Linked DNA regions of Pelagicoccus sp. SDUM812003. The protein of the gene in region 1 interacts with the protein of each later gene in a pairwise test. Links are inferred from orthologs where the notes say so. Each region holds a gene or a part of one and is shown on either strand. Other genes may lie near its edges.

Region 1 (17,086 bases):
TCACCGCATCGTCGCTGAGCTTGATCAGACGATCATCCCCACGTCTCACCCCTTCGGGCAACTCTACTGCTGTTCCCATAGACACGTAACAAGTATCGAACGATCCTCGCCCGAAATCAAGCAGAGCGTGCGAGCGATTCACATCCTGCCTGGCAAACGCCTCGCCTACAATCGAATAGCGAGCTCTATCGCCTTCGATGTGCTGCCCGGGCTCGCGATCCCCTTGCCGGCGATTCCGAAACCGGTGCCATGGTCCGGACTAACCCTCAGGTGCGGCAATCCTAGCGTCACGTTCACGCCGCTGTCGAAATCCACCGCCTTGAAGGGAGCCAATCCCTGATCGTGATAGGTCGCCACCACCACATCGGCCTCTCCTTTCATAGCCCGAGCGAAGGCCGTGTCGCCCGGCACGCAGCCTTCGATACTCCCGGTCAAACGAGCTCGCAAGGCATCCAGCCATGGATTGAGTCGCTCCTTCTCCTCCGACCCAAGCAAGCCGTCCTCGCCAGCGTGCGGATTGAGCCCACAGACGATCACTCTCGGCTCCATGCGACCGAGTCGCTTCCCCAGCATGTGGGCAGCCTCTACCGCTCGCTCGAAGACCGGACGCGTCAAAGCCTCCGGCACCTCGGCCAAAGGGATGTGCCAAGTAGCGAGGCACAGGGCTAGGCGTTCACCCACGAAGGCCATAGTCGGCTCGCCGCCCCAACGATAGGCGAAAAACTCGGTCTGACCGGGAAACTCGTACCCGACCTCGGCGCAGAGCGATTTGGCGATCGGGCCAGTCACTACCGCGTCGCAACGCCCTTCCAAGCAGGATCGAGCCGCCGCTTCCATGGCAGCCATGGCGACCTTGGCACCTTTGGGATTCGGTTGGCCAGCTTCGAAAACCTGTTCGCTCAGGCTTTCCCCACTCACCGCGAGATCGGAGCGTCGAACGATGCTGTCGATCCAGTTTCCCGGGCCGAACAGGACGAACTCCGCGCCTTCGTAGCGATTTTCCACCAAGCAGCGCTCGATGAGCTCCGGTCCAAGCCCGGAGGGATCGCCACAGGTGATCGCGATGCGTTTGCGGCCCATACGCGCTTAGTCCTTGGCCCGCCCCGGGCGGGAAAAGCCCCGTTTTCCGCTGGCGAAAAACTCCAGAAAAGTCCTCAGCTCGGGACTCGGATCCCCTGCTTCCGCCAGCAACTCCTCCGCCTTCTGCCGAAGGTTTCCCGAGTGGGCGAAAACGGACTTGTACGCCTGCTGCAGCTGGCGAATCGCCTCGCGGGCCACGCCTCGACGACGCAGCCCCACCACGTTCAAACCGAACAGCGCGCTGCGCTCCGCAAGCATGGTGAAAGGCGCCACATCCATAGTGATCGCGGACAAACCGCCAACCATGCATCCCTGACCGATGCGACAAAACTGATGACTGGCGGCGCTGCCGCCGAAAAACGAGAAGTCACCCACCGTCACGTGCCCGGCCAGCAACACCCCGTTTGCGAGAACCACCTTGTTTCCCAACTGGCAGTCGTGCCCTAGGTGGGAGTTAGCCATCAAAAAACAGTCCGAACCCACCGTGGTCGCCCCATTCTCCTTCGTGGCTCGGTTGATCGTCACCCCCTCGCGCAATGTAGTTCCATCGCCGATACGAACAAACGTCCTCCTGCTCGGGTCGAATCCTAGATCCTGCGGCAGTCCAGCCACCACCGCCGCGTTGCCGATCGTAACTCGATGGCCGATACGCGCCCCGTCCTTGATAACCGCGTGCGATTCCACCTTCACTCCATCGCCGATCTCCACATCCGCCTCGATGACCGCGAACGGTCCGATCTCGGCCTGCTGGCCGATCTTTGCTTCCGACGAAACGACAGCGCTTGGGTGTATCATAGCGGGCGGTTTATAGCGTGCCCGCATCGCGGGCCAAGTCCAATGTTCAAGCGGAAGGAATCAGCTGCAGGGCCTGCAGTCGGGTCAGCACCAGACGAAAGGCGCTGGTGAAGCGCTTAGGCGTGTATTCCACCCGCTCAAGCAGGTTCGGGACGTTCATCCACTCTCCAATTTCGATCTCATCGTGATTGAGTCGAAACGGTCCGCTGCCGGTCACGCGATAGACATTGATGAACTCCTGTCCCGTCTCCTCGCTCGGCAGGAGCTTAAACAAGAGCTCCAGCTCCTGCTTCGGCTGGTAGCCAAGCTCTTCCTCCAGTTCCCTCAGCGCCGCCTCCAAGTAGTCCTCTCCGCTATCCACATGCCCGGAGCATGAGGAATCCCACGCCCCCGGCCAAGTGTCCTTGGTCTTGCAGCGCTTCTGCATGAAGATTTCCCCTTCCTTGTTGAAGACCAGAACGTGCACGGCTCGATGGCGAAGCTTCTTGGCATGGGCCTCGGAACGAGGGGCTTGGCCGACTACCCGGTCGTTTTCATCAACGATGTCGAAAATATCTTCTTGCATGGTGTGAGCGATGGAGAAATCTGAGTGCCTCTGGCTCCAAAAATGGAGCAGAGCCTCCCCCGCACTACGAGAAAAAATTTGTAAAAACCCGCTATGGCCAAAGTTTCCGTCGAACTGATTCACGAAGTCCTCTCCAGCAACGAGCTCGAGCCAGAGGTCATCCAAAAAGTGCTGAAACAAATCGAGGAACAGGCCGCCGCCGAAGCGGAGGCGGAAAAAGCCAACCGCGAGCCGCCGGTCAAGAAGCAGTTCGTGATGATCGTCTCCGACCCGCGCGGCACCCTGCCAGACGAAGACTACGTCGGCTGGGTGGCCCAAATCCCTGAGGACGACAACGTCGGCACCACTCTGGAGAAACTGATCCGAGCGTCCTACGAATACAACATCTCCAAAAAGGGTCGCAAGTACCCGGTCAAGTCCATCGGCGAAGCCTGCGAGGCCGTCGGAGCCCGTTTCCTCAAGGAGCAGGGCATCGCTATCAAAACCAAGATCCCGGTCACCGTCCTGAAGACCGACAACAAGATTCCGGAAATCGAGAGCGACTTCTAACCGCCCTCGGAGGCAGACTGGCCCGCCAGGATTCGCGAGGTCGCCCTACGGGCCGAAGAAGGCCTACGCTTGAACAGGTTCACGTGTATCCACCTACCGGACACGAAACCTTGGCGCAATCACGCGCCAAACGATCCGGAAGCGCAACCATAGGCCCCGCGAACTCGTCTAGAAAAACTGACACAACAAAGCCGGACCTCCGCTTGTCTTCACGCCCATTTCACGCAACAGTGATGGACCGTCCGCGCTAAGTCGCCGAGCCTTGCAAACGCCAACCCTAACCGATTCGAAGCCCATGATCAGCAACCAGGCCACCACGGAAATCAAGACGCCCTACACAGTGAATCTGGCGGATGGAGATCCAGAAGCGAAACGCGAAGAAATCCGCCGCTACTTCCACCAAACCTACGACGCCTACGAAGCCCTGTTCGAGCCGATGGTGGACAAGAAAGCGTTCACCACCCGGGCCGATCCCTTGCGGCACCCACTGATCTTCTATTACGGCCACACCGCCACGTTTTTCATGAACAAGCTGGTGCTGGCGAAACTGGTCGACAGAATCAATCCTCAGTTCGAATCCACCTTCGCCATCGGAGTGGACGAAATGTCCTGGGACGACTTGAATGAAGCGCACTACGAATGGCCCGACCCCGACGCCGTGCGCGACTATCGCCAAAAGGTGCGCGAAACCATCGACCAACTCATTTCCAAGCTCCCCATCACGCTGCCGATCAGCTGGGAGAGCCCGTTCTGGCCCATCCTCATGGGCATCGAGCACGAGCGAATCCACCTCGAGACCAGCTCTGTGCTGATCCGCCAACTGCCGCTGGAAATGCTCGATGGCGCCCATCCGCTTTGGAAGGTATGCGAGAAGGACAACCCGCCTCCGTCGAACGAGCTGATCACGGTGCCCGGGGGAAAGGTCTCACTCGGAAAAAACCGCAACGACCCCTACTACGGGTGGGACAACGAGTACGGCGCTCACACCCAGGAGATCAAGGACTTCGCCGCTTCCAAGTATCTCGTATCCAATCGTGAATACATGGAATTCATCGACGACGGCGGCTATGCGACGCAGCGCTACTGGACCGATGAAGGCTGGAACTGGGTGACCTACGAAAAAGCGACCTGCCCTCGGTTCTGGCGACCCCAGCCCGACGGCAGCTACAAGCTTCGTACCATGCTCAAGGAAATCGACATGCCTTGGTCATGGCCCGCGGAAACCAACTACCTCGAAGCGAAAGCGTTTTGCAATTGGAAGGCTGAAAAGACCGGCCAACCGGTCCGTCTCCCGACAGAGGAGGAATGGTATCGACTATTCGACTACACGGAACTTCCTGACGCTCCAAGCTGGAACAAGGCGCCTGGAAACATAAACCTCGAAGGCCCAGCCTCCTCCGTGCCTGTGGACACCCACGCCTTCAAACACGGCTTTCACGACATCGTCGGAAACGTATGGCAGCACACCGAAACTCCGATCCGCGGCTTCGCCGGTTTCGAGGTCCATCCGCTCTACGACGACTTCTCCACGCCTACTTTCGACACGAAACACAACCTGATCAAAGGCGGCTCGTGGATCTCCACCGGAAACGAATGCCTGAAGGCCTCGCGCTACGCGTTTCGCCGGCATTTCTACCAACATGCCGGTTTCCGCTACATCGTCAGCGACGCTCCAGTGGAAATACCGGACGACTCTTGGGAAACCGATCCAGAAGTGATTCCGTATTGCGAATTCAATTACGGAAAGGACTATTTCGGCGTGGCCAACTATCCTGAACGCCTTGCCCAGATCTGTCTCGATCTCGCGTCAGATCGCCGACGGGAATCCGCCTTGGCGCTTGGCTGCAAGACAGGACGTTCCGCCTTCGAGCTCGCGGCGGGATTTCAGAACGTGACTGGCATGGACTTCACCGCCCGCATGATCCGCATCGGCGTGCAAATGAAGGACAAAGGCTACACTCAGTACGTGCTGCCCGAGGAAGGCGAGATCGTTTCCTTCCATCAAGCGAACCTGCAGGAGCTCGGCCTGGATGGAACACGCCAAAAGGTGGACTTCATGCAGGGCGACCCGTCGAACCTGAAGGACATCTACAAGGGCTACGATCTCATCCTTTTGGATACGGTTTTAGAGCGCACCTACAATCCCGAGAAATTCCTGGCCTCGGCCCATCAGCGGCTCAATCCAGGAGGACTGCTGGTCATTTCCTCTACCTACGACTGGCGGAGCGAGGTCACCGAAAAGGACAACTGGCTCGGCGGCTTCAAGGTGGATGGCGAGAACGTCACCAGCCTGGACTCTCTCGAGCGCGTTCTCGGGCCTGCCTTCAAGCGGATCGGCGAACCGCGCGACGTGGAATACGCGCTACGCAAGACCGCTCGCACCTTCGAGCACAACGTGACTCAAGTCACCGTTTGGGAGAAGAAGTAGCCGGAGCACAGACTACGCGAAGAGCTTCGAGGACGAACCCCAAACGGTTCGTCCTTTTTCGCGACCTCATCCCGCCCAACTCGCGAGCGCCCCGACGAAACGAATACAAAAAGCGGGCTCCGAATCGAATCGAAGCCCGCCGAAAATGGTTTCAGTTGGTTGAACGGTTTCGCCCGCTCACGAGGGGCGAAAGCCGCCTCTAACCAAGCCAGAAGCTGAAGTAGAGATAGAGGCCAACCACCAGGAACGCAATGATCGCCGTAAGCGTCTTGTTGCCGGCATCCCAGCTCGACTTGATCTCTTCCGCATCCTTGCCCTTGATCATCTCGCCATAGGTGAGAGCCGCCTTTTCAGCTGGCGGTGGTTCCGTCATGAACGAGGCTACGATGACGATGACAATGCTCAACGCGAAGAGTACGCCTGTGGCGTAGAGGAAGTTGAAATCGCCAATCGCGGCGAGGAATGCGGGATCGCTGAATTTCGCATCGCTCGCCCCAAAGAAGGTCTGGATGGTCAGCTTGAGCATGCCGAGTCCGAATCCGGCACCCAGTCCCCAGGCCGCGCCGTGGGCGTTGATCCGCTTCCAGAAGAGACCGAGTAGGAAGACCGCGGTGATCGGGGGCGCCAGGTAGCCCTGCACGCTCTGCAGGTACTGGTAGAGTCCACCGCCCGCGACAAGCTTCATGACCGGGATCCAAAGCATGCCGGCGCCAACGACCACGGTAGTCGCCACACGACCGGCGAACACGTAGTGCGCTGGAGGCATTCCCGGACGCATCTTCTCATAGATGTCCACCGTGAAGAGGGAGGCGCTTGAGTTGAACAGGGAAGCCAAGGAGCTCATCAGAGCCGCCAGCATGCTGGCTACGATCAAGCCGCGGATGCCCACCGGAAGCAGTGAAGATACGAGGGTCGGGAAAACCATGTCCCCATCGATGACCGATTCGCCCGTGGGAAGAATCTTAGACGGGATGGTGATGACACCCTCCTGATGGAGGGCCCAGCCGATCAGACCTGGGATGAGGAAGATCAGTACAGGAGTCACCTTGAGCAAACCGCCGAACAGAGCGCCCTTTCGCGCTTGCTTGAGGTTGGCCGCAGTCAGCGTACGCTGCACGATGTATTGGTCGGTACACCAGTACCAGACACCGATGATCGGGGAAGCGATAAGCACGCCGAGCCATGGGAAATCGGGATCGGAAAGCGGACGCCACAGTGCGAATTGCTCGGAGTTGGCGCTCGCCATCTCAACCAGATGGCCCCAGCCGCCGAGCTTGCTCAAGCCGTAGAAGGTGATCAGACAGGATCCGAAAATGAGGATGATGGCCTGCGGAGCGGAGGTGTAGAGCACCGCTTTCATACCGCCGAAAACGGTGTAGAGACCGGTCAGGATCACCGTCATGAACGCTCCCACCCAGAAGGCCGCTTCCGGCGAGCCGAAAGTGTCGGGCATCAGAACCTGGAAAACCAAGGCTCCGGCGTAAACAGTGACGCTGACCTTGGTGAAAATGTAAGCCACCAAGGATACCAAAGAGAGCAGCAAGCGCGACTTGGAGCTAAAACGCTTCTCCAGGAACTCCGGGATCGTGTAAACGCCGGACTTGTAATAGAACGGGACGAACACGTACGCCAGCAGGATCATCACCCAGGCGTGCAACTCCCAGTGCGCCATCGCCATACCGGTGGAGGCCCCTTGGCCCGCCAGACCGACGATGTGCTCTGAACCGATGTTCGAGGTGAAGATCGAGGCGCCGATGGCGAAGAAGCCAGCGTTGCGCCCCGCGAGAAAGTAGTCGGTCGTATCCTTCTGGTTTCGCCCAGACCACCAGGCGATCAGCCCGATCCCGACGAAGTACAGGGCGATCACCGCCCAGTCCATTAGTTCTAAGGTACTTTGCATTAGATTAATCCGTTTAGATTATTTCGCGCTGAACTTGTAGATCGTCGTCGTATCGTAGACGTCGTCCGGCGTGAGGAGGGTTGTTGGGAAATTCGGCTGATTCGGAGTGTCTGGATAGTGCTGCGTTTCCAAGCAAAAGGCGCCGCGATAGTCATAGGTCTTGCCCGACTTGCCGGTGAGCGATCCGTCTTGGAAGTTGCCGCTGTAGAGCTGAATGCCAGGCTCTTCGGTCAATACATCCATAACGCGGCCGGTGTTAGGCTCGTATACTGTGGCAGCCAAAGCCATGTCGCCATCCTGATTGTCCAGGACCCAGTTGTGATCGTATCCAAGTCCGAAGGACAACTGCTCGTTCTCGTCTCCGATGCGTTCCGCGAGGGTGTGCGGCGTGGTGAAGTCGAACGGCGTGCCGGCCACCGGACGAAGCTCGCCGGTCGGGATGAGCCCCTTGTTGACCGGCGTGAACTTGCTGGCGTAGATGGTGAACTCGTGATCCAGGATGGAGCCCTCGCCTTCGCCCTTCAGATTGAAATAGGCGTGATTGGTGAGGTTTACGTGAGTCTTCTCGTCAGTGGTCGCATGGTAGTGAATCTTCAGCGAGTCGTCATCCTGCAGCCAATAGGTCACGGTGATGTCCAAGTTTCCTGGATACCCTTCCTCGCCATCCTCGCTGAGGTAGGAAAGCTTGAGGCCTTCGATGCCGTTCTCCACCACTGGCTCAGCGTCCCAAACGACCTTGTTGTACCCTACGATGCCGCCATGCAAGTGGGCGGGCATGTCGCCGGGCTCGTCATTGGTCGCCAGCTCGTAGGTGGTCCCATCGATCTCGAATTCGCCCGCAGCGATACGGTTCCCATAGCGACCGATCAGAGCTCCCTGGAACGAGGCGTCCGCTTCGTACTCGGCCAAGGTGTTGAATCCTTGCACCACGTCCTCGTAGTTTCCGTCCCGATCCGGAGCGGTCAAACGAACGATGATTCCGCCGTAGTTGATGATATCCACTTCCATTCCATTGGCGTTGTCCAATGTGTAGAGAGTGACTTCCTTGCCGGATTCGGTGGTGCCAAAGTCGGTTTGTTTCACAACGTCACCTTCCTTTGCGCAGCCAGCTCCCATGACAAGCGCCCCGGTCAGGGCGGCCACGTAGAGCGACGTTTTCAATGATGAACCATGCAGTCTCATAAGCTTCTATTAGGGTTTTATTGGGTATAATTCTGAATGCGATCTAGGCCGTGAAATCCATCACGCAGCTAACGCTGAGATAGCGTCGGCGCGACGGCGGTCGTTTTCGAACTTCGGAACTACTGACTCTCCTGCCACAAGTTTCTCCACAGCCAGCGAACACCGCCTCTTCCATACATCGGGAAGGGTCGGCGAAGGGACTTGGGGACAAGACAAGGAAATGGAAGGGATAGCTTCGTAGTGGGATAGAGGTCAGAGGGTTAAACGATTGAACAGGTTGCTCAAGAACGAAAGCCAACTTGGGTTAAGCGGGCCGCGGATACTGTGAGTTTTGCCCTGAACTGGTCCAATCCGATTTTTACTTAACAGTAAAGTTAATACGCGACGGGACAAACGCTTTGGCAAGCGAGCAATAACATCGTTTCAGCTGCTTCCCGCCAGCATCCTTGCATCAACCCTAACTAAAGTCATAGCAACCGTCTGACCAAGCTCCAATCGGCCATTGGAATGGCCCTTCCCATCCGCATGAGCGAGGCTGGCCACCACAGCTGCCCCGCCTCTGCCATCGAACTGATTTCGCTCCGACTGGCGACGTGATTTTCCCGTCCCTCTACGGGTGCTTCATCGAGCTCTAGCGTCGAGGACGCTTCCAGCTCTTTCCCAAACCAACGCTGCGGATTCGCGAACCGGCCCGCTTTTCGTATCCATTTTTCTGTAGAACGTATGTTCTATATCAATACAGGTCCTAGGAACCGCTGGAGGACCCTACCCTTTTCTCTCTGGTAGCGAACACGTCGTGTAAACGCTCCGAGGGGAAATCCCCTCACCGTATCTGAGGTCTATGGAGCAAGTTATGTAAACTGAGCATAAAGAGGCAATAGACTCAACAAAGGGCTCTCAAGGAGGCCGCTGCCGCACCGTTTCCGATAACTCCTAAAAATTTCCTCAGGCCAAACCATGAGGGACCAACAACGCTCCAACGGGTTTTCTCCATTCCATCATCATTTCCCCGGCAAAGCGTAAACCTCAGAGACCAGACAACATGACCAAATCCGCTCCGCTACCGATTCAGGGCAAATGGCTCCAACTCCTCAGCCTCGGCATCGCTCTAATCCTCCAATCTCTGGCAATCTCCCCCGCGCTCGGGGAAGAGCCTCCTCCCGAAGGCCAGCCAGAGGAGCTCGTGATCAACGCCATCGTTTCCGAGCCAATCAACTTTCCTCTCGATGCGCCGCCGGAGGTGAGCGACATACAGGTTAGCGGACTGCCCGCCGGGCTCGAGTACGACGGCCTGGAGCAAGTCATCTTCGGTCAAATCGATCAGGTAGGAGAATACTTCGCCCAAGTCGATTTCACCGAGGGCGGCGTCACTCATGGCATGCCCATCCGCATCGGCGTCTTCACTGCGGCGGACTATCCCGGCCAGCCGGGAGACGGCTCTCAACCTCCCCCAGACGAGCAGACCTTCGAAGTCGTTATATCGATCGGCGCGGGCCAGCCAATCTATTATCAAGTGCCTGTTCCTCACGACGCCTCCAACATTCAAGCGGTCGGTCTCCCGCAAGGCGTCTCCTACAACGATCAGGAAAACGCCATCACCGGCTCCCTCAACGAACCGGGCGACTACTATGGCAGCGTCGACTTCGATCAGGCCGGCCAGCCACGCTCCATCCCGGTCACCATCTATGTGGAAGGCAGCGCTATCGGCGCCCCTGGCGACGGCACGCAAACTCCGCCAGCTGAAGACGACCTCCTTCAAATCAACGTCATCGTCGGCCAGCCGCTCGACTTTCCGCTTGATCCCGGCCCCGAGATTTCTGGCATCGTTTTCTCGGGCCTCCCCACTGGCATAGACTACGATTCGACCAATCAGAAGCTCGTTGGAACGCTGCAAGCCGAAGGTCACTACGAAGCTCAGGTCGAGTTCGTCGAATCCGGCATCACCGTGAGCATGCCCGTATTCATCGACGCGTTCCTTTCAGAAAACTTTCCGGGCGACCCCTCGAACCCGAATCCGCCGAAGGACGGGCATTCGGAGCCGCGCTACGTATCCGGCGTTGCAGGACAACCTCTTAGCTTCCCGCTTCCCTACGACTTGAATGCCGTGGGAGTCGACTACGGCATGTACGCGGACGGCACCGTTTCCATGCTGCCTCCTGGGTTGCAGATCAATTTCGAGACTAACGCGATCGACGGCGTACCCGAGTATCCAGGCTTCTATCACTTCATCCTCATCGTTTCCGACGGAGCGGAACAATACGAGGACTACTTCGATTTCGATATCGCTCCGGCGAATTTCGACGACGGCACGGGCGGATACATCCCGCCTATCAACATCATCGGAGATGTCGGAATGCCCATCGACTATTGGGTCGACATCCCGCAAGACATGCTTCGGATCCAATGGGACGTCCTGCCGGAAGGCATCGCTTGGGACCCCGAGACCCAGCGCGTTCATGGCACCCCGGTCCATCCAGGCTTCTTCGAAACGGCCATCTACGGCGTCAAGGACGGCAATGAGGCTCGCATCCCAGTTTACTTCGATATTTTCGACGCCTACCACGGTGGCGGTCCCGGCGGTACCGAAGAATACATGATCTTCGGATTCGTAGGCGAGTTCGTGAGCTTCTCCCTTCCTTTCGATCCCTCCAAGACCTCGATCGAAATCGGTTCCTACGAGGACGGACTTCCAGCCGAACTTCCGGTGGGCATTGAAATCGATTCCGAGAACGGCTTGATCGTTGGATTCCCGCAGGAAGGCGGTTTCTACCACTCCATGCTTAAGATCACCGAGGGCGAGGAATCCCGCCAAGTCCCTCTGTACTTCGATTTTCAATACAACAACTATGGTGGAGGCGCCCCTGGCGAGCACTATCCGCCGGAATACCACGAAGGTGATGACGAGACTGTGCTCTTCGGCGCCGTTGGCGTGCGTTTCTCCTTCAAGTTCCCCACAAACGAGTCGGAAACGGTCTCCCTCCCCGCTGAATGGGAAGGCCAAAGTTTCGCTCTGCCGACAGGCTTGAGCTACAACGTGGAAACCAACGCCATCGTGGGCTCTCCCACCGAATCCGGCATCTTCGACGTGCTCGTTCGCATCGAAGGAGCCGACGGCATCGAAAAGCTCAAGCGCATCCTCTTCCTTGTAAGCGACGGAGGCAGCGCCCCCAAGCTCTCCTTCTTCTCCGAAGCCGAGTTCATGGTCGGCGAGGACTTCGACTACCAGATCCTCGCATCCGGCTCGCCAACCGAGTTCGCCTTCGAGGAAACGCCAGCGGAACTCTCGCTCGATCCGAGCACAGGTTTGGTGTCAGGACGTTTCGACTACGAATCCGAAAACGACCTGATCGTGCGTGCCTCCAACGAAGCCGGCGACGCCTACGGAATCCTTTATCTCGACGTCGAGTATCCGCACGACGATCCGGGAGGAGATCCCGATGTGCCGGACGGCGTCATCGAAGACACCGAGCCTCTCGTGGGACGCGTCGGCGTGCCGTTCCGCATCGAGGCTCCTGCCGAATTCGCAGGCGCGACCTTCGAGCTAGTCGGAGAGTCCACCTTCCCTGCTGGCATCGGCTTCTCTGAAACGGAAAACGCGGTCATCGCCGGAACGCCCACCGAAGCTGGCCTCTTCCGTACCCATATTTCCATTACGCAGCCGGAAAAGGTCACCGAAGTGAAGCTCATCTTCTTCATCGGAGACAGCGCTGCAGCCCCTCAATTCATTTCGCCCGACTATCTCAACGCCAAGCTCGGCAGCCCGATCGAGTTCCCGCTGGCCCTCGCCAATGGTCCTGCCACGATCGAGATCATTGGGAAGATCCCTGGCATCAGCTACGATGCCACAAGCCGCTCGCTCAAAGGCGCGATCGCCGACCCAGGCTTCTATACCTTGCTCGCAGTGGCGTCCAATGACAATGGAAAGGGATTCCTCCTGATCGACGTGGACGTTTGGGACGATGGCTCGTTCCAGGATCCACACGAAGTCTACCCCATCAACGTTTGGGGCATGGTAGGCGAAGTATTGGATTTTCCACTACCCGCGGACCCGGCTCGCAGCGAAGTCGCTATCGTGAATGGTCCAGACGGGACGCCTTCCGTCATTCCTCCAGGCTTGGAGTATCTGCAGAACTACGCCCTCATCAAGGGAGTGCCATCGCAGGAGGGTTTCTATGACCTTCACCTCGAGGTGACTGAGTTCGGCTTCACGCGCCGCGAGCACATCATCTTCGAAATCTACACTCCGGAAACGCTGCCGGACGACCCGAACTTTCCGACCGGTCCCGGCTACGAGGAGCCTGACGACGGCCACGTCGAGCCGATCCTCGCCAAAGTGGGCGAACGCCTCTACTTCGAAGCGCCCGTCATGGGCCAAACCGTCAGCTTCGAAATCGTCGACAGCAAGGACGGAGAGGCTTCCGAACTGCCTCCTGGCGTCACCTTCAACACCACCGATGGCGTGCTATCCGGCGTGCCGACCAAGAGCGGCGTCTATCCTCTCTGGGTCAAGGTCAACGAAGACGGCCACGTTTTCACCGTGTTCGCTCCAGTAGTGGTGAGCGGTCCAGAAGGGTCGCCCGAGGTCACCAGCGTCGACTACATCTCTGCGCTTCCTGGTGAAAACTTCGAGTACCAGGTCGTGGCCACCAACGAGCCGACGGAGTCGTACATCGAGTTCTTCGACGTTCCTGGCATCCTCAGCTACGATCCGGAGAGCATGATCCTCAACGGCAAGTTCGACTTCGGCGGATTCTTCACCGTGCTGATCGTGACCAAGAACGAAACCGGCGTCGGCTACGGACTGCTGCACATCGACGTGCTCGGTCAATTCGGAGGCGGCGAGCCCATACCCGAAATCCCCTTGTTCATCAACGGCACCTCAAACGTGGAAATCGACTGGGAACTCCCGACCTTCGTTCGCGGATCTTCCTTCGTGGTCGGTGAAGACCCAGGTGGATTTGTGACCCAGCTGCCCGAGGGGCTGTCCATGGACGAAACCACAGGTCGGGTCTACGGCACTCCCCTGTATCCAGGATACCACTTCGTCTACGTGACCGTAGACCAAGGCGAGCTGCCAAGCCTCGCCCTGAATATCGGTATCGCCCCAGGACTGCCGACTCCAATCATCATCAGTCCACAGTGGTGGGTCGGTCATCAGAACGGCCAGTTCAACTACCAGATCCATGCTACGGACTTCCCAAGCGAATACTTCGCCGAAGGGCTTCCAGCAGGACTCAGTCTGAACGCCGCCACTGGAACGATCCACGGCATTCCGACCGAAGCGGGCGAATTCGAGGTGCAGCTTAGCGCCCGCAACAAGTCAGGCACCGGCGAGAGCACCACGCTCTTTCTCTTCATCGAGGAGCAGCCTCGCATGCCAGTCGTTTCCGGTCCCTACTACCTGGAGACCCAGGTCGGGGCTGAATTCAGCTTCCAAGTCAACGCTACGGAATCGCCCTTCAGCTTCGCTGCTTGGGGTCTCCCGGCAGGCGTCACTCTCGACTCTGAAACAGGACTGATTTCCGGCACGCCTCTCGTCAGCGGTTTCTTCCCAGTTCGTGTGGAAGCCTACAACGAATGGGGTATGGGATCTTTCAATACATCCGTTCTCGTGAAACGCGCGGCTCAAGCTCCGAGCTACACCGGCCCGAACAACGTCGGAGGCAAGGTAGGACAGGAGTTCTTCTTCCATCCGCCCGCATCGGGCACCGTGAGCAGCTGGTCCATCTCCGAAGGCAGCCCGAACGCGCTGCCAGCGGGCCTTAGCATCGATTCCGCTAGCGGCATGATCACCGGCAAGCCGACCAACGCCTTTGCGGGAGCGATCGAGCTAGAGATAGCTGGTCCCGGAGGCTCTTCCTACGCTAAGGTCTACTTCAAGATCGCGCCAGCTTTGGACGCGCCGGTTGTATCCAGTTCCCCATTCGCAAAGGGAACAAGCGGACAAGCTTTCAGCTACCAGATCGTAGCATCGAACAACCCGATCGAATTCGCAGTGGAAAACCTGCCTAGCGGGCTCGATTTCGATGCAAGCGCTGGTTTGATCAGCGGAACTCCGGACAAAGCCGGCTACTTCGATATGCTCATCCGAGCTCGCAACGCGGCGGGATGGGGACCGGTTCGTCTCCTGATTCTGGATATCATCCCAGGACTGGAAGCTCCGATGATCGTCAGCGCCCCCTACAAGAAGGGTCAGGTGGGACAAGCTTTCGAATATCAGATCATCGCCAACAACCAGCCTACCGGCTTCGCCCTCTCCGGCTCGCTCCCGGCTGGCCTGGCACTGGATGCCACCACGGGTCTGATTTCGGGAACTCCGACCGAAGCTGGCGTGAAGGAAGTCATCCTCAGCGCATCCAACGAAAGCGGATCCGGAAACGGCATGGTATTCATCCTTGCGATACGTCCCTCTCTGGAAATGCCGAAGATCACCTCTTCCGGCACCGCCTTCGGAAAGGTGGGAGAACCCTTCGTCTATCAGATCATCGCCACCGGTACGCCGACTGGCTACGAGGCCTCGAATCTTCCGGACGGCCTCACGCTCAACGAGTCGACCGGCTTCATCACCGGCACGCCGACCACGCCGACCAGAGAACCCGTATTGATGGTGGTCGTGGCAAGCAACGGAGCTGGACAGAGCCTCCCTCGAGGCGTCCTGCTGGAGATTCTCCCCGCAGCGGCGGCCCCTGAAATCCTCAGCGGCAGCTACGCCATCGGCAAGGTAGGAGACGATTTCGAGTTCCAGGTCTTCGCGACCAACGATCCGACTTCGTTCTTCAGCCCGAATCTGCCTCAAGGACTCAGCATCGATAGCGCGACAGGCCTCATTTCCGGATCTCCCGAACAAGCGGGCGAGTTCATCGTGACGCTTAACGCGAGCAACGAAGCTGGAGCTGGCGAACCGGCGTCACTGGCGCTCTTCATCCTTCCCGGGGCTGCAATGCCGCGGGTCACCAGCCCGTCCTACGCTCTAGGCAAGGTGGGCGAGGAATTCTCCTATCAGATCGTGGCGACCAGCGAACAGATCGACTCCTTCTCCGTGGAGGGAGACCTGCCACGCGGCATCGACTTCGATCCGACCACCGGCCTGATCTCGGGCTCTCCGGTCGAACCGGGCATCTCCAGCGTCTTCCTGCTGGCTACCAACGACGCGGGCACCAGCTTGCCGCAGCCATTGAAGATCAAGGTAGAGCCGTCTCTGGAGGCGCCGAGCATCACCTCCGCTCTGCGGACTTCCGGCACGGTTGGCGACGAGTTCAGCTACGAAATCCTCGCATCCAACATGCCGCAAGAACGCCCGCTTCCACCGAGCGCCGAGTTCGAAGCCGTTGGCCTGCCAGCAGGTTTGGGCATCAACAACGCCACCGGCATCATTAGCGGAACTCCCGAGGAGCCAGGCAGCTACACCGTGACCTTGGTCGCCACCAACGAAACTGGTCAAGGCAATGCGAAGTTCCTCGTGATCAAGATCGCTCCGTCGCTGCAAGCTCCGGTCATCACCAGCGTGACCAAGGTTCCCGCTCAGGTCGGAAAGAGCTTCAGCTACACCATCAGCGCCACCAACGACCCGACCTCCTACGACGTCGAGCATAGCATCGCCTGGCTCGGAGTGAATACCGCGACGGGTCGCCTCTCCGGTACGCCGACCAAGCCAGGAGTCTTCTACGCAGGCCTCTTCGCCTACAACGATTCCGGCGAGAGCAAGCTCGCTCCGCTCGAAATCGTGGTCTACCCGGCGGCGGAAACGCCGAAGATCACCAGCGAGCGCCAAGCGAGCGGCAAGATCGGAGAAGCCTTCTCCTATCAGATCGAAGCCAGCAACGCCCCGACCTCCTACTCGGTCAGCGGTCTGCCATCGGGCCTGACCATCGATCCGGCATCGGGTCTGATCTCCGGCACCCCGGCCGCCTCCGGCGTCTTCGAAATCGTGGCTGTGGCCAGCAACGAAAACGGAACCGGCGATCGGGCCATCATCACCCTGGAGATCGAGGCGCGTTTCGAAATCGTCATCGGCGCAACCGACGAATAATGGGCCCTGCGTTTGAAATCGATGACCTTCGACCTTTGTTAATCCCACACCCCTAAAAGAAGCATGCATTCTCTCAACGAATCCTTCTCGCGGGCGCTGGTTCGCGGCTTCCTCACGGTTGCCGCGGCCCTGGGCCTCACCCTCCACAGCCACGCAGCTCCCTCTCCCATCGACGACGGCGAGGTCGGAGCGGCCTACTCCTACGACCTGAAGGCAAACCTCAACTGGGGCGGCGGCGATCCGCCCGACGACCTCACCTACACCGAAGGAGCGAAGCCTCTGCCGGATGGACTGAGCATCAATCAGAGCTCCGGCGTCATATCCGGCGTGCCCACCACGGCTGGCAGCTACATCTCGACCATCACCCTCACCTACGAAGGTGAAGCAAACAACGTCGAGGTGTCGTTGACCATCTCGCCACAAAGCGGGACGCCCGAGATCACGAGCGCCTCCCTTTCCGTCGGCATGGTGGGAGAAGCCTACACCTACACCATCACCGCCAGCGAGAACCCGACCACCTTCAACGTGGATCCGGACGAGCTCCCGCCTGGGCTCAGC
Region 2 (13,686 bases), on another replicon or contig:
ACACCTTCCAACCAGTGGAAGTGGCCAAGCTGGCCGGCATCGTGATCAGCGCCAGCATCCTGACTCGATCCGAGGTGGGCGACATCAAAGACTCGCTCCAAGTGCTTGCCAAAATGGCGCTTGCGATTTCCGTGCCATTCGCCTTGATCTTGCTGCAGCCTGATCTCGGATCAGCCATGGTAATCCCCTTCTTCGTGTTCGCCCAGCTATACGCCTCAAACCTTTCCAAGAAATTCTTCACCACCGCGATCTTCCTTTTCGCCGTGATGGTGGGGGCCATTTTAATCGATAACCGCAACTACGTTAACTTTTTAGATGAAAAAGGCCTGACGCCCGCCGAGGGCCAAGGCGAATACCAGGGCACCACCTGGTTCCCTCTCAAAGACTATCAACGAAATCGTATTTTAACCTTCCTCGATCCCGGCAAAGCCGACCCGCGCGGGTCCGGCTGGAACCGGGAACAATCCGTCATTTCAGTCGCCTCGGGCGGCCCGTTCGGCAAAGGCTGGACACAGGGCTCCCAGGCTCAACTCGGCTACCTGCCCCGGTCGGTAGCCCACAACGACTTCATATTCTCCGTTCTCGCGGAAGAAGCCGGCTTTATGGGAAGCGCTGTCGTGATCTCCCTCTTCGGTTTATTGTTAGGAAACAGCCTGCGCATCGCGGGCATGGCCAAAGACCGCTTTGGCACGCTGCTCACGCTCGGCGTGGTGGCGCTGTTTTCCGTCCACATTTTTGTGAACATCGCAATGACGATAGGGCTCATGCCGATCACAGGACTGCCGCTCCCGTTCTTAAGTCACGGAGGCACCTTTGTAGTGAGCTGCTGCATTCTCATGGGACTCGTCCAAAGCGTCTATCGCTATCGAAAGGACTTTTAGATCGCTGGTGAAACAGCGACGCGAACACCCTTTAGACGCCCCCAAGGAAACAAACACCAAGCTCTCTCCATGGCTGCCTCCTGTCGCAACACAGGAAACGCCAAATGAGCGAACAAGAAAACAAAACAGACCAACAAAACCCTTCACAAAGCAAACTCGATGAGGAACTTCGCCAGCCTCCTAAGCAGACGAAAGTAGAGCCGGTCGACCAGGACAAGCTGCGCAACGAAGCCCAGCAACGGGCCAAGAAACGACCTCTGATGACCAAGATCATCGAGACCTTCAAAAAAGAGAAACGCCCCTATCGTGAGCTGATCATCAACTCCGAGCCGCTCGAGACCCGAGTCGGCCAGCTGGTGGACGGCATCCTAGACAAGTTCGACATCGAGCGCCGCCACTCCGCCCAGCGCATCGTGGGCGGCATCTTCAAGGGCCGCATCAAGAACCTCGACCCAGGCCTCAAAGCGGCCTTCGTGGACATCGGCATGCCCAAAAACGCCTTCCTGCACTACTGGGACATCCAGCCGCAGGACGCCGATTCCTCCATCGAAGTGGTGCGCGTCAACTCTTCCAAAAAGAAGAAGAAGCAGGCCAAGATCCCGCTCAAGGACATCCCCAATCACTACCCGATCGGCACCGAGATCACCATCCAGATCACCAAAGGTCCCATCGGTACCAAGGGTCCCCGCTCCACCACCAACCTCTCCCTGCCAGGTCGCTTCATCGTGCTGATGCCCTACAGCGACCAGTGCGGCATCTCCCGCAAGATCGAGGACGTCAAGGAGCGCCAACGCCTCAAGAAGATCATCCGCGACCTCACCATCCCGGAAGGCATGGGCATCATCGTGCGCACCGCTGGCGAAGGCAAAAAGGCCCGCTACTTCGTGCGCGACCTGCACATCCTGCTGCAGACTTGGGAGAAGATTCAGAAGAAAATGGATACCGCCAAGGCCCCCTGCTGCCTCTACAAGGAGCCGGACCTAGCGGAGCGCACCGTGCGCGACTTCCTGACCGAAGACATCGACCGAGTGCTGATCGACAATCCGAACGACCATGCCGCCACCACGGAAATGGTTTCCCAGATCTCCAAGCGCAGCACCGCCAAGATCCAGCTCTACCAGGACTCGATCCCCATCTTCGAGCGCTACAACATCGAGAAGCAGATCGAGCAAACCTTCCAGCGCCAGGTGCCTCTGCCCTCCGGCGGAGCCATCGTGATCGAGGAAACCGAAGCCCTCATCGCCATCGATGTGAACACCGGTTCGCACAAGAACAAGAAGGGCAACGAAAACGATACCATCTTCCAGGTGAACTGCGAAGCGGCGGAGGAAGTCGCCCGACAGATCCGCCTGCGCAACATCGGCGGTCTGATCATCATCGATTTCATCGACATGAAGCAGCGCCGCCATCGCAACGCCATTCTCAGCCGCATGCGCGACGCCATGGCGACCGACAAGGCCAAGACCCACATCCTGCCCATCTCCCCGCTCGGCATCATGCAAATGACCCGCCAGCGCATGCAGGAATCGGTTTCGAGCGGTCTCTACACCGACTGCCCGTACTGCCGCGGCAAGGGCATCGTCAAGTCGCCCACCACCGTTTCAGTGGAGCTGCAACGCAAGCTCTCCGGCATCGTGCGCCGAGCTCGCAACCGCACCCCCGACCTGGCCAAGGCCATCAAGCTACGCATTCTGGTCAACCCCTCCATCATCAATCGCCTGCGCGAGGAGGATGCCGACCTGCTGATCAGCTTGGAAAAGGACTACAACGCCCAGCTCACCTTCCGAGCCGACCCGAACTTCCACGTGGAAAACTACCGCGTCATCGACGTCGATACCGGAGCAGCCTACGGCTAAGCCGAGCTCGTAAAAAGACTTACAAACCACAAGCCCGACTGGTCTATCGCGACAGTCGGGCTTATTCGTTGCCGACTTGACATTAGCGGATCGCATTCGACCTTATCGCCCAAGCGGTTTGCCAATCCACGCAAAACCGATTCGCTTAAGTTCCCACAAATCAGGAAGATACCAACTCAATCAACTCCCGAACTCATGGCCCTCGAATGGAGCGAAGCATACGAAACCCAAATCAGAAAAGTGGACGAGCAACACCAGCAGCTCTTCCGCTTCGCCAACAAGCTGGAGGAACTGATCGGCCAGGAAGCAGCTAGCAGCGAGGAAGTCGAACAGTTGCTTCACTTTCTCAAAACCTACGCGGAAAGCCATTTCCGCTACGAAGAAGCCTGTATGGCTAAACGACGGTGCCCCGCGGCGAAAAAGAACCGCCTCGCCCACCAGACCTTCATGGAATTCTACGAGGACTCCACCGCGAGCTATCGGGAAAACGGCTTCAGTCGCGAGTGGCTGGAACGCCTCAACAGCTTCATTCAGGACTGGCTGCATAGCCACATCTGCGCTGTGGACATCGAGCTAAGACACTGCCGAGGCGCTCCGAAAACCTGACACAGCGCCTCCCCAAAACGCTACGCAGGCCCCGATCGAACCGCCCGAACGCGCCGAGGACGTCGCGTTCCACCCGCTCCCCCAAAAGGTGGTGCGTGACGTCCCCGGCACGCTCTTTCCCATCAGTCCGACCAGCACCGGACCAGCACCGGACCAGCCCTCTCCTACGCCAAGAAACCAAGTTTTTGCTACAACGTTGTAGCAAAAACTTTACGGCCGGCGCACCGGCGGCTCGCTGATCTTCTTGATGGAGTTGTCCTCGTTCATGAGGACGAGCTTGGGACGGTAGTTGTCGATCTCGTCATCCTCCACTTCCTCAAAGCTGGCGATGATGACCTTGTCGCCGCGATGCACCAGACGGGCGGCGGCGCCATTGAGGCAGATTTCCCCGGGCTTGCCCCAGATGACGTAGGTGGTGAGACGATTTCCATTGTCCACGTCATAGACGTCCACCTTCTCGAATTCCACCAAGTCAGCCGCCTTGCAGAGGACGGGATCGATGCTGATCGATCCTTCGTAATTCAGGTCCGCATCCGTCACCGTAGCGCGGTGCAGCTTCGACTTTAGCATGTGTCGCTTCATTGTAAAAATTCCTATTTCGCTCTTAAACTTCCGCCGCTTCGGCGGGCTCTTTCACTGGATTCAGATCCAGCACCGCATTCACTCCTCTCAGCACCAGATCCGGCACCATGACATCGAAAATCCCCGTTTCGCTAAACAGCCGCGAAAAGCCGCCCGTAGCGATGATCTGACATTGCCGATCCGAGAAGGCTTCCTGCCGGATGCGAGCGATGAGCTCTTTGATCATGCCGAGGTAGCCGAAGTAGAGGCCGCCTTGGATCGCTTCCGTGGTGGAGCGGCCAAGGGCGGATTTCGCCTTGGTGATTTCCACGAACGGCAGCTTAGCGGTCTTGGACCCGAGAGCGTTCATGGCCAAACCAAGACCGGCGCAGATGGCTCCGCCGAGGTACTCGCGATTGGCCGTCACCGCGTCGAGCGTGATCGCCGTTCCGAAGTCCACCACCACCGAATCCTTACCGGGAAACAGCTCCGTCACCGCGATTGCGTTGGCGATGCGGTCGGCGCCGACTTCCAGCGGATTGCGGGTCTTGATCTTGAGCTTGGTCTTCACCCCGGCTTCGAGGAAAAGCGGCTCGAGGTTGAAGTAGATGCGACACGCGTTGCGCAGAGAGTGCATCTCGTCCGGCACCACGCAGCTAATTCCGATGCGTTCGATGGCGTGCGGATCCACGCCATGTTCCTTCAAAACGGAAACCAGAAACAAGCCGATCTCGTCTCGAGAAGCGCGAGTGCTCTCCTTGCGGAATTGAATCACAAACCGGTCTCCATCGTAGACCGCCCCATGCATCTGGGAATTTCCTACATCTATACAAAGATTCATCTTAAACCCCTTCTTGGATAATAGCTTACGCCTTCGATGCCACCGCTGCGGCCGTCTCGGCGAGGTCCATGTTGTCAATCAACCGCACGCCCTCGAGCACCACCGCCCCGAGGCGACGGCCCTCCAGATCGGCCACGTACTCGACCTCGAAGCCCAGCGTCTCCAGCTCGCGGGTCGCATCCTGCGGCGTCTCGGCGGCGCGCATGGCCTGGTTGAAACGAGCCGCGAGCTCCAGCCCCTGCGGGCTCAGGCGACGGTTGCGCGAGCTCATGGCCAGCCCGCTTTCGGTGCGTCCGGTGGGACACGGCACGATTTCCACCGGCAGAAAAAACGCTTCCACCATGCCGCGCACCAGCTGCAGCTGCTGCCAATCCTTTTCGCCAAAATACGCCCGCGTGGCGTCCGCGATGCAAAGCAGTTTCATCACCACGGTCATCACCCCGTCGAAATGCCCCGGGCGATGCTCGCCCTCCAGCACGGTCGAAATCTCGCTCTCGGTGATGCGGTAGCGGTAGTCGTCGGGATACATCTCCTCGTAGGTCGGAGCGAAAACCGCCTGCACGCCGAGCTCCTCCAGAGCCGCCAGGTCCTCCTGAAAATCCGCCGGGTACTTCTCGAAATCCTCCGGGTTGTTGAACTGGGTGCGGTTGAGATAAATGCTGACCGCGGTCAGGTCGTTCTCCGCTAGCGAACGCTGCGCCAGCGAGAGATGGGCCGCGTGCAATCCTCCCATGGTGGGAATGAAACCGAGCGTCTTGCCGCCCGCTGCGCCATTTCGCCAATCGCGAAACGCGGAAGCCGTCTTGATAACTTGCAACATGGCAACGCCCTCCGCTTAGGAAGCCGCCTTGACCAGCTTCGACGAATATTCGCCGGCCGCTGGAAAAGCTTTGGACTGCACGTCGGCGCAGTAGCTGTCGACCGCCTGACCAATGGTCTCGGCCAAGTTGGCGTACTTGCGGGCGAAACGCGGCTGGAAGCTGCGATCCATGCCAAGCAAGTCGTTGACCACCAGCACCTGGCCGGAAACCTCCGGTCCGCAGCCGATCCCGATGGTCGGGATGGTCAAAGCCTCGGTCACCTGGGCCGCCACGTCGCCGGGGATGCATTCCAGCACCACGCTGAAGCAACCCGCTAGCTCCAGCATCTTGGCGTCCTCGATCAAGGCTCGGGCCGCGGCGTCGCTCTTGGCCTGCATCTTGAAGCCGCCAAACGCGTTCACCGACTGCGGCGTCAGTCCGAGGTGCCCCATCACCGGCACCCCACTATCCACGATGTGCTCGATGAGCTGGATGTTGCCCTTGCGCCGCTCCAGTTTCACCGCGTTGGCCCCAGCCTTCATCAGCTGGTCCACCGCGTCCATGGCGATTTCGGTGCCCTTGCGATTGGAGAGAAACGGAAGGTCGGCGATGATCACCTTGTCCGGCGCTCCTCGTCTCACGGCGGCGGTGTGGGTAGCGATCATTTCCACCGTCGCATGCACCGTGCTGTCGTAGCCGTGCACCACCATGGCGCAGGAATCGCCGACAAGAATCGAGTCCACACTCGATGCGTTCAAAATCTTAGCGGTCGCCGCATCATAACACGTCACCATGGTGATCGCGCGGCCGTCCGCCTTCCACTTCAGGAAGTCTGGTATGCTTTTCATAATTCGGGTGCCTGTCGCGAGGATCAGGATCCAAAGATGAGTGTTAGTAGGATTGTGTTTTCTTGAGAATCTTGGGTCAGCTGGATTAGGCGCCTGGCTGCTCAAGACCCGCTTAACAAACGAATAAGTTCACCTGAAGCAATGCAAAATGGCTCGAAATAGGGACGCTTAACACTTCTTTGCGCAACTGGTTTTTGTAACGTTGCAAAAACCAGTTGCTTAACCGTGGAGCTGCGAGAGGTTCCCTGCACCCGCTCTCCCTTGCGAGCGCAACCTTGCCTCCGCGTCCCCAATTTTATTGAAAACCGCTAGGCGGCTCGCGAAGCTCGGCTTCGAATCATCCCCATGGCCAATCTCATCGTACACGGCGGCAAACCGCTTTCAGGAACCATCACTCCTTCGGGCAACAAGAACGCAGTTCTTCCTATTCTCTGCGCTACTCTGCTCACGGATGAAGCGGTGACCTTGAGCAACGTGCCAGCCATCACCGACATCGAGAAACTGGTCAGCTTTTTCCGCTCAATCGGCTCCCGCATCGACTGGGATCGCGAAGCCAAAACCATGCGGCTGGACCATTCGGAACTGGAAACCGACTTCGACACCGCCTCTCTCCCGCAAGGCATGCGTTCGGCGGTGCTGCTCTTCGCCCCGCTGCTGCATCGCTTCAAAAAGATCGCCCTCGATTCCAACCCCAAGGGCTGCGCTCTGGGCATCCGCGAGCTCGATCCGCACCTCGAAATCCTCGCCTGCCTCGGAGCGACGATCGAGCACAACGGCGAACTGAAACTCACGATCGAAGAGCGCTTCACTGGGGCCTCCCACTGGGCGGACTACATGTCGGTCACCACTACCGAGACCTTCGTCATGGCCGCCGCTTTGGCCGACGGCGTTTCCACGCTGACCAACGCCGCCAGCGAGCCGCACGTGCAGGACCTCTGCCGTTTCCTCATCTCCATGGGAGCAAGCATCGAGGGCGTCGGCACTAGCGTACTGACCGTCACGGGCGCGGAAGCTCTCCAGGGCGCCGATGCCGCCATTTCCTCCGACCACCACGAAGTGGCGACCTTCCTCGCCCTCGGAGCCATCACCGGCGGCGAAGTTCAGGTGCTCGATTCCACGCCTCAGCATTTCGATCTGATCAACCGCAGCTTCGACAAGCTAGGCGTCACCATCGCCTACGACGGCAACACCGCCATCTGCCGCAGCTCCCAGGAGTTGCGTATCCAACAACCGTTTACACCCAACCTCCTTCCGAAAATCGAAGCAGCGCCTTGGCCTTACTTCCCGGTCGACCTGCTTCCCCCCATGGTGGCCCTGGCAACCCGATCGGAAGGCGTAATGCATTTTTGGAACAAGGTTTACGAAGGTGGCTTCTCCTGGCTGCCCGAGCTGGTGAAATTTGGCGCTCACGCCGTGGTGAGCGATCCGCACCGCATCATCATTTTTGGGCAACGCCCCATGCGACCGGCTGTAGTTGAAGCGCCATACATTATACGAGCTGCAGTCGCTCTCTACATGACTGCCGCCAGCATCGAAGGCCGCAGCATTGTGAAGAACGCCGATCCGATTCGGAGGGCCCATCCGAACTTCGCGGAAAACCTGCGCAAGCTCGGGGCGGAAATCGAGTGGGACGAATAGGACTTGCAGGCGAGAAGGGATAAGCCCCTCGCTCCTAGGCGCTTCCCTCGCCATGCAAAGCGCACGGCGCCAGCCCTTGGGCGCTGCATTGCGCAGTGAGAAGAGCGCCAAGCTGCAACTGAAGCCGACTGGCGCGAACATTGCGGAACCGAGAAGTCCTGTTCGCCTATCTGGCAGACCGATCGTTGCTATCGCCCAACGGCGGCGAGAGCCAAGCTCGATCAAGCTCCAAGGACGCGAAACCGACGACACCCAAAACGAAAGGACCGACAATGCTCTACAGTATGAAATACTTCCTCGACCAAGCCTTCATCGTGGAGGGAAAGGAAAACGGGAAGTGCTCAGACTTCTATTTCGACGACAACCAGTGGCGCCTGCGCTACCTCGTGGTGAAACAAGGCATCTTCCTAAACGCGTCCAAATCGCTCCTGTCGCCCAGCTCCTTGCTGCGAAGCGAAATCGAGGCTCGAGCAGAAGGCATCCCGCTCAACATCAGTAGCGAAAAACTGGATACCGCTCCCACTCTCGACGAGCGACTTCCTGTATCCCGGCAAAAGGAGATGGAGATCGCAAGCCACTACAGCTGGTCCACCTACTGGGAAGCTCCCAGCGCCATCCAACCTGCCGCATCGATGGATGTGCCCCCACTGCTCGAGCCGCAGGACGAGCGCGACCAGGACCCCAACCTGCGATCCTTCCAAGAGGTGCTCGGCTACCGAGCGCAAAACGCTAACTCCACGCTCGGGGAACTGAACGACTTCATTCTCGACCTCAGCGACTTTTCCATCCCCTTCATGGCGATCGACGCGAAGCCCGGCGAGTCAGGCGGCACGCGCCTGATATCCACTCGCCTGCCGGAAAACCGTATCCGCTTCAACTACGCGCAAAAAGAGGTTCTAACCGACTGCAGCTCCTTCCACTTGAAGGAAAGTCCCAGCGCCGATCTGAGCGACGGACGCCTTTCTCTGGGCGATCAGCAAAAGGTCACCCTTGCTTCCCATCTCTAGCTACCCCGATACGACCAACCTTATCCGATAAACTGCCGACGAAACCGGCACGCCCAGTCTTATGGACATGAAAGAATTCCTCTCAAAAATCGACGGACAAGCAGTGCTGCAAGGAGCCATCACCACAGTGATCATCCTAGTCGGAGCGATGCTTATTTGGCTCCTCATTTCCAGAGGACTCCAACTCCTAGAAAGACGCCCAAAGGTATCCAAAACGCTGATACTTCCGATCAGGCTCGCATTGCGATACGCCCTCTTCCTGATGGCGGTTCTCCTCATCCTGACCTCGTTCGGCATTCCGATCGGAAACTTCTGGACCTTCGTCTCCACCTTGCTCGGTTTGATCGCCATCGGCTTCGTGGCGGTGTGGAGCGTATTGAGCAACATCTCGGCCACCTTCTTTCTCCTGCTGGTCCAGCCCTTCCGAGTGGGAAACTTCGTGAAGGTCGTTGGCGATGACATCATGGGCGAGGTCATCGATATCAACTTCATGTTCACCACCATCCGCAGTACGGAAGGCGACGTCTTCAACGTTCCGAACAATCAGTTTTTCCAAAAGGCGACGCTCAGACCCGCCGATCCCAAAGCCTACATGAAAAAGCTGGAGGCGAAGGAAGACGAGGCCTGATCTTCGCGAGGCAATTCTAGTCGCCGGAAAGCGCGGGCTCCTTGGTCGGCAGAGATCGTCCGTCGACCCATGTGCCTTCGACCATGGTCGATGTCGGATAGGCCGGGAGGCCGAACTGGTTTTGCTGCAACTGACCCGCCAGGATCTCCACCGCCATCTCGCCCACGCGGTGGCAGTTGTGCACCACTCCGGCGATCTCCCCGTCCTTGCGTTCCGGATACACATCGATGTAAGCGACATCCTCAGGCAGCCTGACGTCCAGCTCTCGAAGCGCTTGCTCGACAAATAGCGAGTGGCTGACGATCACCTCCGGTCGCCATTGGTCCATCCATTGCTTGAGGTGCCGGGCATCGATCCTTCGATTGTTTTCCGGGCCCTTCTCAAAGAAAAGCATGGGGATGCGCTCCTCCTCCCGCAGCGCTAGCTGGCCGGAGAGAAAACCGCTGGACCAAGCCTGATTCACATAGTCGTCCCACCAGCGCGGCATGATGCATCCAATTTTTCGATACCCCGCGTCTATGGCCTTGCGCATAGCGAGCCGCATGATCGAGCGCTGATCGTTCGAAATGGTGTGCACCGCCAAAGAGCTGGGAAAAAAGTCGATCTTCACCGCGCTGAACTTCGTCCAATCCCAATCCAGCTCGTTGTCGATGGTCGGCATGTGCGAGGCGATCACCACGCCACGAATGCCCCGATTGACCAGAATCTCGCCGATGCGCTGGATGGAGAGGTTCGGATCGCCCAACCAAAAGTGATCGAGCTTGTAGCCAAGCGATTCGGCCCGTTCCGAAGCGCCCTCGTAGAACTGGCGGTGCGCGTCCACATCCTTCCAGCCGAAGCGGGTGTTCCAGTGCGTCACGTAAGCAAGAGGCGAGGCCTTGCGCGACGCGGTGGCGTTTCGCCGGTAGGCCACCAAAGCCCCGAGGGCCGGGTCGGGGCGATATCCCATCTTCTCCGCCAAAGCCTGAATTTTTTCGATGGTCTTCTGCGGAAGTCGCGGATGATTGCGCAAGGCCATGGACACCGTCGTCGGGTGGCATCCATACTCCTTAGCAACGTCCGCCAATGTTATGCGTTTCATCACGGGGTATCGAGGTAGTAGATCCGAACCAGCAAAGCGTCGATCGCCGTTTTTCGCAAGAAGGGTCTATAGTTAGACAAGCTTCCCCCATCGAGCCATTGCCCCGCGCGCCGGAAGACCCTAAATACCGGTCATGCTGCGCTTTCTCATCGCTTCATTCAGCCTTGTTTTCCTCGCCCAGGCCGCCCCTCCCATGACACCGCCAATCCGTATCGCGCTCGTATTTGACGATGGCCCAGCGCCCGAACAGGCGCCGAAGCTGCTCGAGATCCTCGCCTCCCGCGGCGTACGCGCCACCTTTGCCCACGTCGGCGAAACCATGAGCCAGCATCCGCAAGTCGCTCGGCTGATCAGCGAGCGCGGACATGAGATCGCCAACCACTCCCTGCGGCACCGCGATCCGGACAGCCTCAGTCCTAGCGAACTGCAGGAGCAGATCCAACGATCCCAAGCGATCATGGCATCGACTCTCGACACGGCCCCGCGTTGGTACTGGCCGCCGTTTCTCAAAACCAGCGAGTCGATCCGCGAAGCCTGCCGCTCTGCCGGCATCGCGCTTTACGAGCCGGCCTCCATCGTCGTCTCCCAGGATTACGACACCTCGGTTTCCGCGGACGAAATCGAGCGCCTGGCCACCACCGGCGTGACCGATGGGGCGGTGATTCTCTTCCATGAATGGCGGAAGGAAACGGCCGACCGCCTTCCCGCCATCCTGGACGAGCTCAAGCGGCAGGGCTGCGTCTTCCACACTTTCACCGAGCTGCACCAAGCCGTCGCGGCCAGCGCTCCTTAGCCGTCACTTCCCATTTCCGTCCGATAGCGTCCCCGAGCATCGCTTGGCGCAAGGATCGAGCTGAGGCGACCTAGGCGCCAAGGGTTACTGTGTATGTACAAACCGCTCCCGCTGCGCTAAACTCCCCGCCCGATCCGGCGGAGGCGCTCCAAGACATGTGCAGCGCTCCAATCCGCTCGTCGAACCTGCGCATGATAGCGGTTCGCCTGACGCCGAGCAAGCAGACTCGGACCAGGCGCCAGCCGGCTTTCAGGTCCTGCGGCCAGCTTTCGAAGTCAAGAAAAACCGAGGAGAATAATTACCCTTCTGTCTTTATTTCTTCTTTAACTTCCAGACCCCGGCGCCTACAAAAATCAGCTCCTTCGTTTTCTGAATTCGTAGCCCCCGCGAACCGCGATTTCACCTCATAGCACACACAAGACTATCCTTTTATTCATTCATGAAACCACTCCTAGAAGACAGCGCCGAAACCGCCACTGACGACATCTCTCTCGACTTGGGCTATGGTCAAACGCTCCAGCTCGAACCGCGCGAAAACCTCATCGGAGGCATGACCATCGAGCGCCGTTTCACCAAGGACAAACGCCATCCGTACGAAACGGTGGAGTGGGTGCGTCGCGACGTCGCCATCATGGACTGGAAAACCGGCAAGCCGAGTTTCGAGCGCGAGGGCGTAGAGGTGCCAGAGCATTGGGGCGACAGCGCGGTCAAGATCACCGCTTCGAAGTATCTTTTCGGCAACGATCCGGGTACGCCGCAGTACGAGGATTCGTTTCGCCACGCCTTCGATCGCATCGCCAATACCTACACCCTTTGGGGCTGGCGACACGGCTACTTCGCCACCCTCGACGACGCCCTGGCCTACAACCACGAACTGAAGCACTTGCTGGTCAAACAGATGTGGGCTCCGAACTCTCCCGTCTGGTTCAACATCGGCCATTGGGAGCAATGGCGCTGGGACCGACCCGACTTGCGTCCGTGCATGAAAGCCCGCGGCAACCGAGCTTACAAAGCCCATATCCCCACCGACGGGACCTCCGAGGACATCAAAGTCAGCGAGCTGGACAACGCCTACATCCACCCCCAAGCCTCCGCCTGCTTCCTGCTCGATGTGGAGGATTCCATGGAGAAGATCCTGGAGCACCAGATCGCCGAAGGCGGCGTATTCTCCAGCGGCTCCGGCGTGGGCATGAACCTTTCCACCATCCGCTCCTCCGTTGAGCCCATCAGCGGTCGCGGCCAAGCCTCCGGTCCCATCTCCTTCGACAAGGGCTACGACCGCATGGCGGGCGCCATCAAGTCGGGCGGAAAAACCCGTCGTGCCGCCCGCATGGTGCTGCTCTTCGCTGACCACCCTGACATTTTCAAATTCATCCGGGCCAAAAACGACCAGGAGGAGATCGGCAAGATCGTCCTGCGCGAGCACAACGTCTCCGTGGCCCTGCGCGGCATCGCGTCCAAGTTCGCCACCAGCGGCACCCCTGCCCAGCGCATGGCGGCCTCCATCGTGCTCGGCATGCCGCTCTCCAACGAGCTCACCTACGGGGCCGGCATGGACGACCTGCTGTACGGCGAAACGCTCGCTCATCAGAACGCCAACCACAGCGTCTCCCTCAAGGGCGACTACTGGCGAGCCCTGCAAAGCAACGGCGACTACCACACCCGCTGGGTCAGCGACCCCAACCACGTGGCCGACACCTTCAAGGCGGAGAAGATTCTCGACGAGATCGCGGAATGCGTGTGGCACAACGCCGAACCGGGCGTGCACAACAACGATTTCATAAACCTCTGGAACCCAGTCAAAAGCGACGGCGACATCCTGACCAGCAACCCGTGCTCGGAGTATCTTCACCTGAGCTTCACCTCCTGCAACCTTTCCAGCTTCAACGTTTATCGCTTCTACGACGCCGAGACCGGCCGCTTCGACGTGGAGGCCCTGCGGCACGCCGCTCGTCTGGCCATGATCGCGGCGGATCTGAACGTGGAGGAAGGCGGCTTCCCCATTCCGGAAATCGCCCGCGGCACCTACCTCTACCGCACCACCGGCATCGGCTACGCCAACGTGGGCGGCCTGCTCATGTCCATCGGCGTGCCTTACGACTCCGACGAGGGTCGCATGATCGCCAGCCAGCTGGTGAGCCTACTC

The links.
Region 2: the proteins of QEH54_RS03305 (region 1) and panC interact in binary tests that used the Escherichia coli proteins (3 or more experiments, as listed by UniProt). The link is inferred for Pelagicoccus sp. SDUM812003 from one-to-one orthologs.

Annotation. Positions count from the first base shown.
Region 1 is NZ_JARXHY010000002.1:247,853-264,938, forward strand. What follows is about bases 682-3,503. They hold QEH54_RS03305 (NUDIX domain-containing protein), read right to left. Parts: upstream 2,441-3,503; coding sequence 1,922-2,440; downstream 682-1,921. Other genes in these bases: pdxA (4-hydroxythreonine-4-phosphate dehydrogenase PdxA), read right to left, coding at 682-1,080; lpxA (acyl-ACP--UDP-N-acetylglucosamine O-acyltransferase), read right to left, coding at 1,087-1,875; QEH54_RS03310 (hypothetical protein), read left to right, coding at 2,534-2,989; ovoA (5-histidylcysteine sulfoxide synthase), read left to right, coding at 3,285-3,503. In the rest of the region: QEH54_RS03290 (iron-sulfur cluster assembly accessory protein), read right to left, coding at 1-79; more of pdxA, read right to left, coding at 166-681; more of ovoA, read left to right, coding at 3,504-5,417; QEH54_RS03320 (sodium:solute symporter), read right to left, coding at 5,617-7,317; QEH54_RS03325 (aldose epimerase family protein), read right to left, coding at 7,336-8,499; QEH54_RS03330 (putative Ig domain-containing protein), read left to right, coding at 9,542-16,528; QEH54_RS03335 (Ig domain-containing protein), read left to right, coding at 16,592-17,086.
Region 2 is NZ_JARXHY010000022.1:47,212-60,897, reverse strand. What follows is about bases 3,669-6,479. They hold panC (pantoate--beta-alanine ligase), read right to left. Parts: upstream 5,566-6,479; coding sequence 4,771-5,565; downstream 3,669-4,770. Other genes in these bases: panB (3-methyl-2-oxobutanoate hydroxymethyltransferase), read right to left, coding at 5,581-6,393; QEH54_RS21175 (type III pantothenate kinase), read right to left, coding at 3,948-4,745; panD (aspartate 1-decarboxylase), read right to left, coding at 3,669-3,925. Also shown: rod shape-determining protein RodA, read left to right, coding at 1-881; QEH54_RS21190 (Rne/Rng family ribonuclease), read left to right, coding at 986-2,737; QEH54_RS21185 (hemerythrin family protein), read left to right, coding at 2,933-3,343; more of panD, read right to left, coding at 3,554-3,668; QEH54_RS21160 (UDP-N-acetylglucosamine 1-carboxyvinyltransferase), read left to right, coding at 6,739-8,031; QEH54_RS21155 (hypothetical protein), read left to right, coding at 8,316-9,038; QEH54_RS21150 (mechanosensitive ion channel domain-containing protein), read left to right, coding at 9,106-9,666; QEH54_RS21145 (LacI family DNA-binding transcriptional regulator), read right to left, coding at 9,683-10,747; QEH54_RS21140 (polysaccharide deacetylase family protein), read left to right, coding at 10,881-11,540; QEH54_RS21135 (adenosylcobalamin-dependent ribonucleoside-diphosphate reductase), read left to right, coding at 11,980-13,686. UniProt on the Escherichia coli protein: Catalyzes the condensation of pantoate with beta-alanine in an ATP-dependent reaction via a pantoyl-adenylate intermediate.